DNA from 3 places in the Pararhizobium sp. DWP1-1-3 genome. Region 3 is predicted to be linked to each of the others. Evidence: predicted binding sites of a transcription regulator. Region 3 holds the regulator's gene; each other region holds the start of a gene.
The links. The regulator PhoB, encoded in region 3, activates phosphate uptake and scavenging genes when phosphate is short. The targets are predictions, from matches to a motif close to TGTCATNNANCTGTCAT.
Positions count from the first base shown of each region.

Region 1: a site for PhoB is predicted at 1,262-1,278, ahead of ACP7BS_RS03580 (LTA synthase family protein). Genes of this name have one in related genera too.
Region 2: a site for PhoB is predicted at 1,392-1,408, ahead of ACP7BS_RS01790 (DUF47 family protein). Genes of this name have one in related genera too.

Region 1 covers NZ_JAFCTR010000001.1:724,561-727,840, reverse strand. The annotation lists gene ACP7BS_RS03585 (NAD+ synthase) at 1-1,022, opposite strand, end outside; gene ACP7BS_RS03580 (LTA synthase family protein) at 1,374-3,242, shown strand.
Region 2 covers NZ_JAFCTR010000001.1:388,069-391,348, reverse strand. The annotation lists gene ACP7BS_RS01795 (inorganic phosphate transporter) at 1-723, opposite strand, end outside; gene ACP7BS_RS01790 (DUF47 family protein) at 723-1,367, opposite strand; gene ligA (NAD-dependent DNA ligase LigA) at 1,475-3,280, opposite strand, start outside.
Region 3 covers NZ_JAFCTR010000016.1:107,994-111,273, forward strand. The annotation lists gene ACP7BS_RS25000 (aspartate aminotransferase family protein) at 1-248, opposite strand, end outside; gene ACP7BS_RS25005 (GcrA family cell cycle regulator) at 682-1,215, shown strand; gene ACP7BS_RS25010 (VOC family protein) at 1,222-1,602, shown strand; gene phoB (phosphate regulon transcriptional regulator PhoB) at 1,624-2,307, opposite strand; gene phoU (phosphate signaling complex protein PhoU) at 2,415-3,125, opposite strand; gene pstB (phosphate ABC transporter ATP-binding protein PstB) at 3,204-3,280, opposite strand, start outside.

The DNA.
Region 1 (3,280 bases), on a different contig from region 3:
TCCTCGGCATCCTTTAACGAGTCCGACGACGTGTAGCGATAGGGCAGCATCACCGTACGGACGCGTTCTTCGCCCAGCGCGTCGACGGCAAGCGCCGCACAGATCGCCGAATCGATACCGCCGGACAGGCCAAGCACGACATTCTTGAAGCCGTTCTTGTTGACGTAGTCGCGGAAGCCCAGCATGCAGGCCCGGTAGTCGGCCTCCTCCTGCTGTGGCAGGCGCGACATCATCCCCGGCTGACAAACCCAGCCTTCGCCGTTCTTGCGCCATTCGGAGACGGAAATGCTCTCTTCGAACTGGCTCATCTGGAAGGCGAGCTGTTTGTCGGCATTGAAGGCGAAGCTTGCGCCGTCAAAAACCAGTTCGTCCTGGCCGCCGAGCTGATTGGCAAACACCATCGGCAGGCCGGTCTCGATCACCTGGCGAAGCACCACCTGGTGGCGCACATCGATCTTGCCGCGATAATAGGGGGAACCGTTGGGCACGAGCAGGATCTCGGCGCCACTTTCGGCCAGCGTCTCGCAAACGCCAAGGTCGTTCCAGATTTCCTCGCAGATCGGGATGCCGAGCCGAACCCCGCGGAAATTGACCGGACCCGGCATCGCGCCTTCGGTAAACACACGTTTCTCGTCGAACTCACCGTAATTCGGCAGATCGACCTTGTCGCGAACGACCAGAATCTGGCCGCCATCCAGAACGGCAACGGAATTATGGCGTCCTGCTTCGCCCTGCCGCGGGTAGCCGACCACGACACCCGGACCACCGTCGGCGGTATCGGCGGCAAGCGCATCGACAGCCTTCTGGCAGGCTTTGAGAAATGCCGGCTTCAGGACCAGGTCCTCCGGCGGATAGCCGGAAATGAACAATTCAGTCAGGAGAAGCAGATCGGCGCCGCTGCGTGCGGCATCGGCGCGGGCTTCGCGCGCCTTGGCGAGATTGCCGGCGATGTCGCCGACCGTCGGATTGAGCTGGGCAACAGCGATGCGAAACGTCGTGGAAATGGTCTTTTGCGCGGTCATGAACAGGCCTGTGCTTGATCTTGCTATCGCGGATGCCGGGACATCCGAGGAGCTGTTTATCGCATTCCGCACCAAAATACCCCGTGCTTGCGACCAAGTCAGAAAAAAATCCGTTTCACCCGAGAGATGGCGTTTTTCCTACGGCTCGCAACCCCGCCGTTCAAGCCATGTCGGATCGGCAACAGCTGCCGAAAAAGTCAGTGGAGAACTCCCCTTGAATTATTCATCCTCCGTTCAAGATGACGTCTGTATGACATTTACACGACAGTTCTATGAAAATCGGAGACGGCCTTGGCCATTTTTGAATCGGCAGCAATCGCTGCCACCGCTTCTAGGGTCTATGGCCCGCAAATCGGTTTCGGCGCTCGCCATGCCAAGGCACTTTCGCTTGCAGGACGGATTTCTCTCTCGCTGCTTCTATCGATCGTCCTCATTTTTTGCGTCGAATGGATTGCCCGCAACTCCGCAACGGAGGCGGCGTTGTTCTTCCTCGACCCGGCCCGTCCCGCCTGGACCACGACCGGCGTATTCTTCCTGATGTTTCTGGCGCTTGATGCCGCGTTTGCGCGCGAAAATTTCGGCGTCATCCTGCTCGCGCCGCTGGCGCTCATCCCGGCACTCGTCAGCCGGCAGAAGCAGATTTTCCTGTCCGACCCGCTTTACCCGACGGATTTCCTGTTCGGCCGCCAGATCATGGAGCTGATGCCGGTGCTGGTCCGGGACCGGCCGTGGACGGCCGTCGGCATCGTCGTCGGCATCGTCCTGGCCGTGGCCGCGCTGATCTGGCTGGTCCGTGTCGCCTGGCGCCGGTTTCCCGCGCTTACCCGCCGCCAGCGTCTTGCACGGTTTGCTGTCGCCCTGCCCTTGCTCGGCGCTTTCTACCACATGATGGACTACAACAATTTCTCCTGGGTGCGCGACCGCCTGCAGGTCATCCCGATCATGTGGGACCAGACCGAGAACTACCGTCACAACGGCTTCACCATGGCGTTTGCGCTCAATCTGCCGATGGCGAACGTCACGGCGCCGGCGGGCTACATGTCAGATGCGATCGACAAGATTGCGACCCAGCCAGTGCCGGCCGGCACGTCCCATCGCGGCAAGCCGGACGTTATCGTGCTGATGAGCGAATCCTTCTGGGATCCGACCCGCCTGCCCAACGTCAAGCTGTCGCCCGATCCGATGCCGACGATCCGCGCGATGCAGTCCGGCAACGTCTTCTCGCCGGAATTCGGCGGCATGACCGCCAATGTCGAATTCGAGGCGCTCACCGGTTTCTCGAATGCCTTCCTGCCCTATGGCAGCATTCCGTATCAGCAGTATATCCGCAACCCGATCCCGTCGCTCGCCACCTTTTTCCGTGGCGAGGGCTATGTGTCGCGCGCCGTGCACCCGTTCCAGAAATGGTTCTGGAACCGCAGCGCGGTCTACAAGGCCTTCGGCTTCGAGCAGTTCAGGTCGGAGGAGAACCTGCCGGTGATGGAGAAGCGAGGCATCTTCGCCTCGGACGAATCGCTGACCAAGGAAATCATCCGCCAGGCCGACCAGCTGCGCGACCCGTTCTTCTTCTTCACGGTCACCTTGCAAGGGCATGGCCCCTATGAGGCCAACCGCTATGCCAAGAACACCATCAAGGTCGAAGGCAATCTTCCCGCCGCCGACAAGCAGGTTCTGGAAACCTATGCTCAGGGTATCAAGGAAGCCGACGACAGCCTGAAAATGCTGATGGATTGGGCCAAGGAGCGCGATCGCGAAACCATCATCGTGCTGTTCGGCGATCACTTGCCGCCGCTCAACACGGTCTATCCAAACACCGGTTTCATGAACGACGTCACCGCCTCGCGCAAAGGCTCGCTCGAGCAGATGAAGGCACAGCACGAAACCCCGCTGGTGGTCTGGTCGAACAAGACCGGTCCGGTCAAGGATATCGGCACGATCAGCCCGGCTTTCCTGTCCTACCAGATCCTCAAGCAGGGTGGTTTCGAGCATCCCTATTACACCGAGTTTCTCGGCAATATCTTCGACAAGTACCGCGTTATCGACCGTTACATGCTCGTCGATAAGGCGGGCAAGGAAACAGCTTCCTGGGCGCGCCAGAAGACCATCCCGCCCCTCATCCGCGACTACCGTTTCCTGCAGCACGACATGATGTTTGGCCAGCGCTATGGCACCGACCGGTTCTTCCAGTCACATGCCGATCTGTTTGCGAACGCAATGTAAAAAGAAGCGGGGATGCCGAATCTTCGGCGTTTCCGCAA
Region 2 (3,280 bases), on a different contig from region 3:
AATACGCCAGCCGCCGAACAAGGTGCCGAGCGCCATGGCCGACTGGCAGGTGATGACCACCCAGAACGGCACGTAGAACGTGTCGCCGAGATAGCCCTGGCTGAACAAGAGCACGGCGATAATGCCCATGGTCTTCTGCGCGTCGTTGCCGCCATGACCAAGCGAGTAGAGCGAGGCCGAAATGAACTGCAGGCCGCGAAAGCTGCGATCGACGGCAAACGGCGTCCGGCGCAGGCAGACCCAGGACACGATGAGAACAAGCAGCAGCGCCAGCATGAAACCGATCATCGGCGACATGAAGATGGCAGCCACGGTTTTCAGAAGGCCGGAGAGAACGATTGCATCGCCGCCGGTTTTGGCAAGGCCAGCACCAACCAATCCGCCGACCAGCGCGTGCGACGAGCTAGATGGAATGCCGAAAATCCAGGTGACGATGTTCCAGATGATCGCCCCCATCAGGGCGGCGAAGATCACCTGCGGCGTAACGATGGACGGGTCGATGATGCCGGTTCCCAGCGTCTCGGCGACGTGCAGGCCGAAGAACAGGAAAGCGATGAAATTGAAGAATGCCGCCCACATGACGGCATATTGCGGCCGCAGAACCCGCGTCGAGACGATCGTGGCGATCGAATTGGCGGCGTCGTGCAGGCCGTTGAGAAAATCGAAGAACAGCGCGACGCCGATCAGGGCGATGAGCAGCGGCAAAGCGAGTGTCGCGTCCATCAGACGTTCTCGATCAGGATGCCGCTGATTTCATTGACGACGTCCTCGAAGCGGTCGACGACCTTTTCGAGTTCGCCGTAGATCTCGCTGCCGATGATGTAAGCCATCGAATTGGAGGCGCCGTGACGGCGGAACAGGTCCTTGAGACCTTCGTCGTGCAGCTGGTCGGAACGTTCCTCGAGCCGGTTGACCTCTTCGGCAATGGCGGTCAGGCGCGGCACGTTGGCGCCGATCCGATCAAGCAGCGGGATCGCTTCCGCGACCAGCTTGGCGGAATCGGCGATCAGAACGCCCATTTCGCGCATGCCCGGGTCAAAGCTCGTCTGCTCGAACAGGCGGATGGTCTTGACCGTCTTGTGCATCATGTCGATGGCATCATCCATCGATTGGATCAGGTCCTTGATGTCACCGCGATCGAACGGCGTGATGAAGCTGAGGCGGACCGCAAGCATGACATCGCGGGTGATTGCGTCCGCCTGATCTTCAAGGGCCACGATCCTGTCGCAATGGGCATCAAGGTCACCCTCGCCGGCCAGCAATGCTTTCAAAGCATCGGCCGCGCTGACGACGGTGCGCGAGTGCGCTTCGAAAAGCTCGAAGAACTTGTCTTCGCGCGGCAAGAGCTTGCGAAACCAACCCAGCATTGTTCATCCCACCTATCTTCGCGTTGTCACGAAACTGTCACAAATCTGGCAGCCGTCATAGAGAAGACAGGGGAACGGGGAAAGCTCTTAAGGCAAAGGAATGGGTATTACCCACCGATTAGGACAAACCAGCCGTCCTCATCGGTGGTTTCGATGCCGAGTTCGCGGGCCTTTTCAAGTTTCGAGCCGGCACCGGGGCCTGCGACCAAAAGATCGGTCTTTTTCGACACGGAGCCTGCGACCTTGGCGCCCAGCCGTTCGGCCATCGCCTTGGCTTCGTCGCGCGTCATCTTTTCCAGCGATCCGGTGAAAACGACGGTCTTGCCGGCGACCGGGCTCGAGCTTGCAACCGGCGCTTCCGCATCCTGCGGCGTCACCTCCTCCAAGAGGCGCGACACCACATCCATGTTGCGCGGTTCCTTGAAGAACTCGACGATCGCCCGGGCAACGACATCGCCGATACCGTCGATCGTATTCAGGTCGCTCCGAGCTTCCGAGGCGATATCACTGGCGACCTTCATCGCATCCGCAAACGCCGCATAGCTGCCATAGGAGCGCGCCAAAAGCTTTGCCGTGGTTTCGCCGACATGGCGGATGCCAAGCGCATAGATCAGCCGGTGCAATGCCACCTGGCGCCGGTCATTGATCGCGTCATAAAGCTTGCGGACACTGACCCTGCCGAACCCGTCGATATTTTCGAGCTTGGTCAGCGCCGAGGCGTTCTGCCGCTTTTCCAGCGTGAAGATGTCGGGCGCGGTCTTGATCGACAGTGCCGGATCGTCGGCCTCGAAGAAGAAATCGATCTGCTTCGAGCCCAGTCCCTCGATGTCGAAAGCATTGCGCGAAACGAAGTGCTTCAGATGCTCGACCGCCTGTGCACGGCAGACAAAACCGCCGGTGCAGCGGGTGACGGAATCGAGCTTGCCGGTCTTTTCGTTTCGCTCGCGCACGGCATGGCTGCCGCAAACCGGACACATCTTCGGAAACTGATAGCGCTCAGCCGTCGCCGAGCGCTTCTCCATCACCACATCCAGCACCTGCGGGATAACATCCCCTGCCCGCTGGACGATGACGGTATCGCCGATACGGATATCGTGATCCTCCTCGCGGATGCGCTCGCCGCCATTGCCGATGCCTTCGATGTAATCGGCATTGTGTAGCGTCGCATTGGTCACGACCACACCGCCGACCGTCACCGGCGTCAGCCGCGCCACCGGTGTCAGGGCACCGGTGCGGCCCACCTGAATGTCGATACTCTCGACCGTGGTGAACGCCTGCTCGGCCGGAAACTTGTGGGCTGTTGCCCAGCGCGGCGAGCGGGAACGAAAGCCCAGCCGCTGCTGCAGGTCGAGCCGGTCAACCTTGTAGACGACACCGTCAATATCGTAGTCGAGATCGGGGCGTTTAAGCCCAATGTCATTATAGTGTTCGAGAATAGCCTCGATGGAAGACAGACGCTGCGTCAGCGGATTGACAGGAAAACCCCAGCGCTTGAACACCGCAACCATTCCCGACTGGGTATCGGCCGGCATCTCGGAAATCTCACCCCAGGCATAGGCAAAGAATTTCAGCTTGCGGCTGGCGGTAATCGTTGGATCAAGCTGGCGCAGCGATCCGGCCGCCGTATTGCGCGGGTTGACATAAGTCTGCCTGCCCTCGGCCACCATCTGTTCGTTCAGCGCCAAAAAGTCGCTCTTGCCCATGTAGACCTCGCCACGAACCTCGACGATATCGGGCGCATCGGCTGGCAGGGTCTGTGGGATCTCCTTGATAGTGCGGATATTGGCCGTGACGTTTTCGCCGGTCGTGCCGTCGCCGCGCGTTGCGGCGCTGACCAGCCTGCCGTTCTCATAGCGTAGCGACATCGACAGGCCGTCGATCTTCGGCTCGGCAGTAAAGGCAATCGAATTGTC
Region 3 (3,280 bases):
AGCCGGCGGCTGAGGCTTTCCTGGCCGGGAACTTCATAAAGGTTGGAGAGGTGCCAGACCTTGTCTGCCTGCTCCTTCAATGCCGACACAAGATGCGGATGTGCGTGCCCCAGCGAATTAACCGCCACACCGGCAGCAAAATCGAGATAGCGGGTACCGTCCTCGGCGATCAGCCAGACGCCTTCGCCGCGCTCGAAGCGCAGGGGCGCGCGTGCATATGTGTCATAAAGCGGCGTGGCATCGGCCATGGCGCATGTCTCCTCAAACCATCACGGCAATTGTACAATCGGCGTCGTCGATAGGGCTGTGACCAACCCGCAAAAAATCAAAATGCCGCCTTTCGGCGGCAGGGGCACTATCTTCACTTCGCACTGCGATGTCAACAAAAGCCCCTGATTTCCGGCAATTCGCGGCTATACAGCGGACGCAATTTTTTTAGCCGGATACCCTTGCAAAAATGCCACGCATAGCAAGCAAGTTGGGGAAAACTCAGAAATCGATTCGGTGAGATTCCCCGGACTCTTGTCAGAGAGTCCCCCGGGCTCTACGTTAAGAAACAATTACTAGAACGCATGCGGCGGACCTAGTCACCAAAAGTGTTATCGCGTTTCAGCCTCGGATCATATCCAGGGCTCGGTGGAGGATTCGACCATCACCAACGCTGGGAATGGAGACAAGACCATGAATTGGACTGACGAGCGGGTCGAAAAACTCAAGAAATTGTGGGCCGAAGGCTTGAGCGCGAGCCAGATCGCTGCACAGCTCGGCGGCGTTAGCCGTAACGCCGTCATCGGCAAGGTCCACCGTCTCTGCCTGCCGGGCCGCGCCAAGGCCGGCGGCAGCACCGCAACGGCACGTGCAAAACGTCCAGCACCGTCCGCTGCGCCGCGTGCACCGACTTACACAGCGTCGCGCATGACCGCCACCCGCACAGTGACCCGCACCGCCGGTGCAACCGTCATGAAGGAAGAAGTGGAAATCGGCGCGAGCGAGGATCAGGAAGCAGCGCCGGCCGGCAATAACGTTGTCGTTCCGATGTCGCGCCGCCTGGTCCTGACCGAGCTTACCGACCGCACCTGCAAGTGGCCGATTGGCGATCCGATGAAGGACGAGTTCCACTTCTGCGGCAACGATTCCCCGGACACATCGCCCTACTGCACATTCCACGCCAAGCTTGCCTACCAGCCGTCCGGCGAGCGTCGCCGGGCCCGCTGAGGCCGGATCGGCCGTTTCGTCAATCCCATCCCGTTCGTGCGGGATATCGGCATCTCGAAGACTTTCTATTGCGAGATACTGGGATTGGTGATCAGCCGAGACTTCGGCAATTTTGTTATGTTTGAAACGGGATTTGCCATCCATGACGGCAAATCCCTGGAAACGACGGTCTGGGGACAGCCGTCAGTCGTTCCCGAGCCCTATGGCCGACAAAATATCCTGCTCTATTTCGAACACGATAAATTGGATGCGCTTTTCGAGCGCATTTCCGGCGATGTAAACCTCATCCACCCCATCGAGACGCAAGCCTGGGCGCAGAGGGTCTTCCGCCTTTATGATCCGGATGGTCACGCCATCGAGATTGGCGAACCGCTCGGCAGTGCCTGACGGTTCTTTCCTGTACGGCGCTCAGCTTTCCAGCGAATAGCCGGCGCCGCGCACGGTGCGGATCACGTCCTGCATGTTGGAAAAGTTCAGCGCCTTGCGCAGGCGTCCGACATGGACGTCCACGGTGCGCTCATCGACATAGATGTCGTGGCCCCAGACGCCGTCCAGAAGCTGCGAGCGCGAAAAGACACGGCCGGGCGAGGCCATGAAGAATTCCAGCAGGCGGAACTCGGTCGGTCCGAGACGGACTTCGCGGGTCTTGCGATGGACGCGATGGGTTTCGCGGTCGAGTTCGATATCGCCGCATTTCAGCAGCGTTGACAGCACTTCGGGCTTGGCCCGGCGCAGCATCGCCTTGACCCGCGCCATCAGTTCGGGCGTCGAGAACGGCTTGACCACATAGTCGTCGGCGCCGGTGGCGAGCCCGCGAACACGTTCGCTTTCCTCGCCGCGTGCCGTCAGCATGATGATCGGCAGGCGCTCTGTCTCGGAGCGCTGGCGCAGCCGGCGGCACAGTTCGATGCCGGAAACCCCCGGCAGCATCCAATCGAGGATCAGGAGATCGGGAAGGCGTTCCTGCAGGCGCATTTCCGCCTCGTCGCCACGATTGATCGTATCGACTTCAAACCCTTCGGCCTCAAGATTGTATCGGAGGAGGACGCTGAGCGCCTCTTCATCTTCAACGACGGCAATTCTTGGCAACATTCAGTTCAGCTCCTTGGCGCCCGGCCGGATGGCCGAAGGCTTGCCGAGCGGCTCCAGCGGCCGCTCGCGCAATCAGTGCGTAAGAATTTACTTACTTTATCGCGTGATCAGTTACCGATCGCGCCGACCGTGTTGGCCGTATCGTCCTTCGGTCGCTCGCCGACAGGCTGCGCGCCGGTCGCCATATAGTAGATGGTTTCGGCGATGTTGGTGGCGTGGTCGCCGATGCGCTCGATGTTCTTGGCGCAGAACAAGAGATGCGTGCAAGGCGTGATGTTGCGCGGATCTTCCATCATGTAGGTCAACAGTTCACGGAAAAGCGACGTGTAGATCGCATCGATCTCATTGTCGCGCTCGCGGATGCTGTTGGCCTTTTCCGGCGAACGCGACGCATAGACGTCGAGCACTTCCTTGAGCTGAACGAGCGCAAGCTCGGCCAGATGCTCGAGGCCGCGGGCCAGCTGACGCGGCAGGCTGGCGGTCGATACGGCGATGACCCGCTTGGCGTTGTTCTTGCCGAGATCGCCGACCCGCTCGAGATCGGCGGCAATGCGGATCGATCCCATGATTTCGCGCAGGTCGGCAGCCATCGGCTGGCGCTTGGCGATGGTGACGATTGCTTTTTCGCCGATCTGGCGCTCGGCCTCATCGAGAATGGCGTCGTCGGAAATGACCTTCTGGGCAAGCGCCAGGTCGGAATTGACCAGCGCGCGCACGGATTCGGCCACCATCTGTTCGGCCAGGCCGCCCATCTCGGAGATACGCCGGGTCAGGTACTTCAGATCTTCGTCGTAGACGGAAGCAATGTGCGTAGACATGATTGTTTTTCCTTGCGATCACAATCCGGGTTGGAAGGCCACCACCCTGCCCTCATGACAGGGTGGCAAGCTAAGTCCTCAGCCGAAGCGGCCCATGATGTAATCCTGGGTACGCTGGTCGTCCGGATTGGTGAACATCTTGTCGGTGTCGTTTT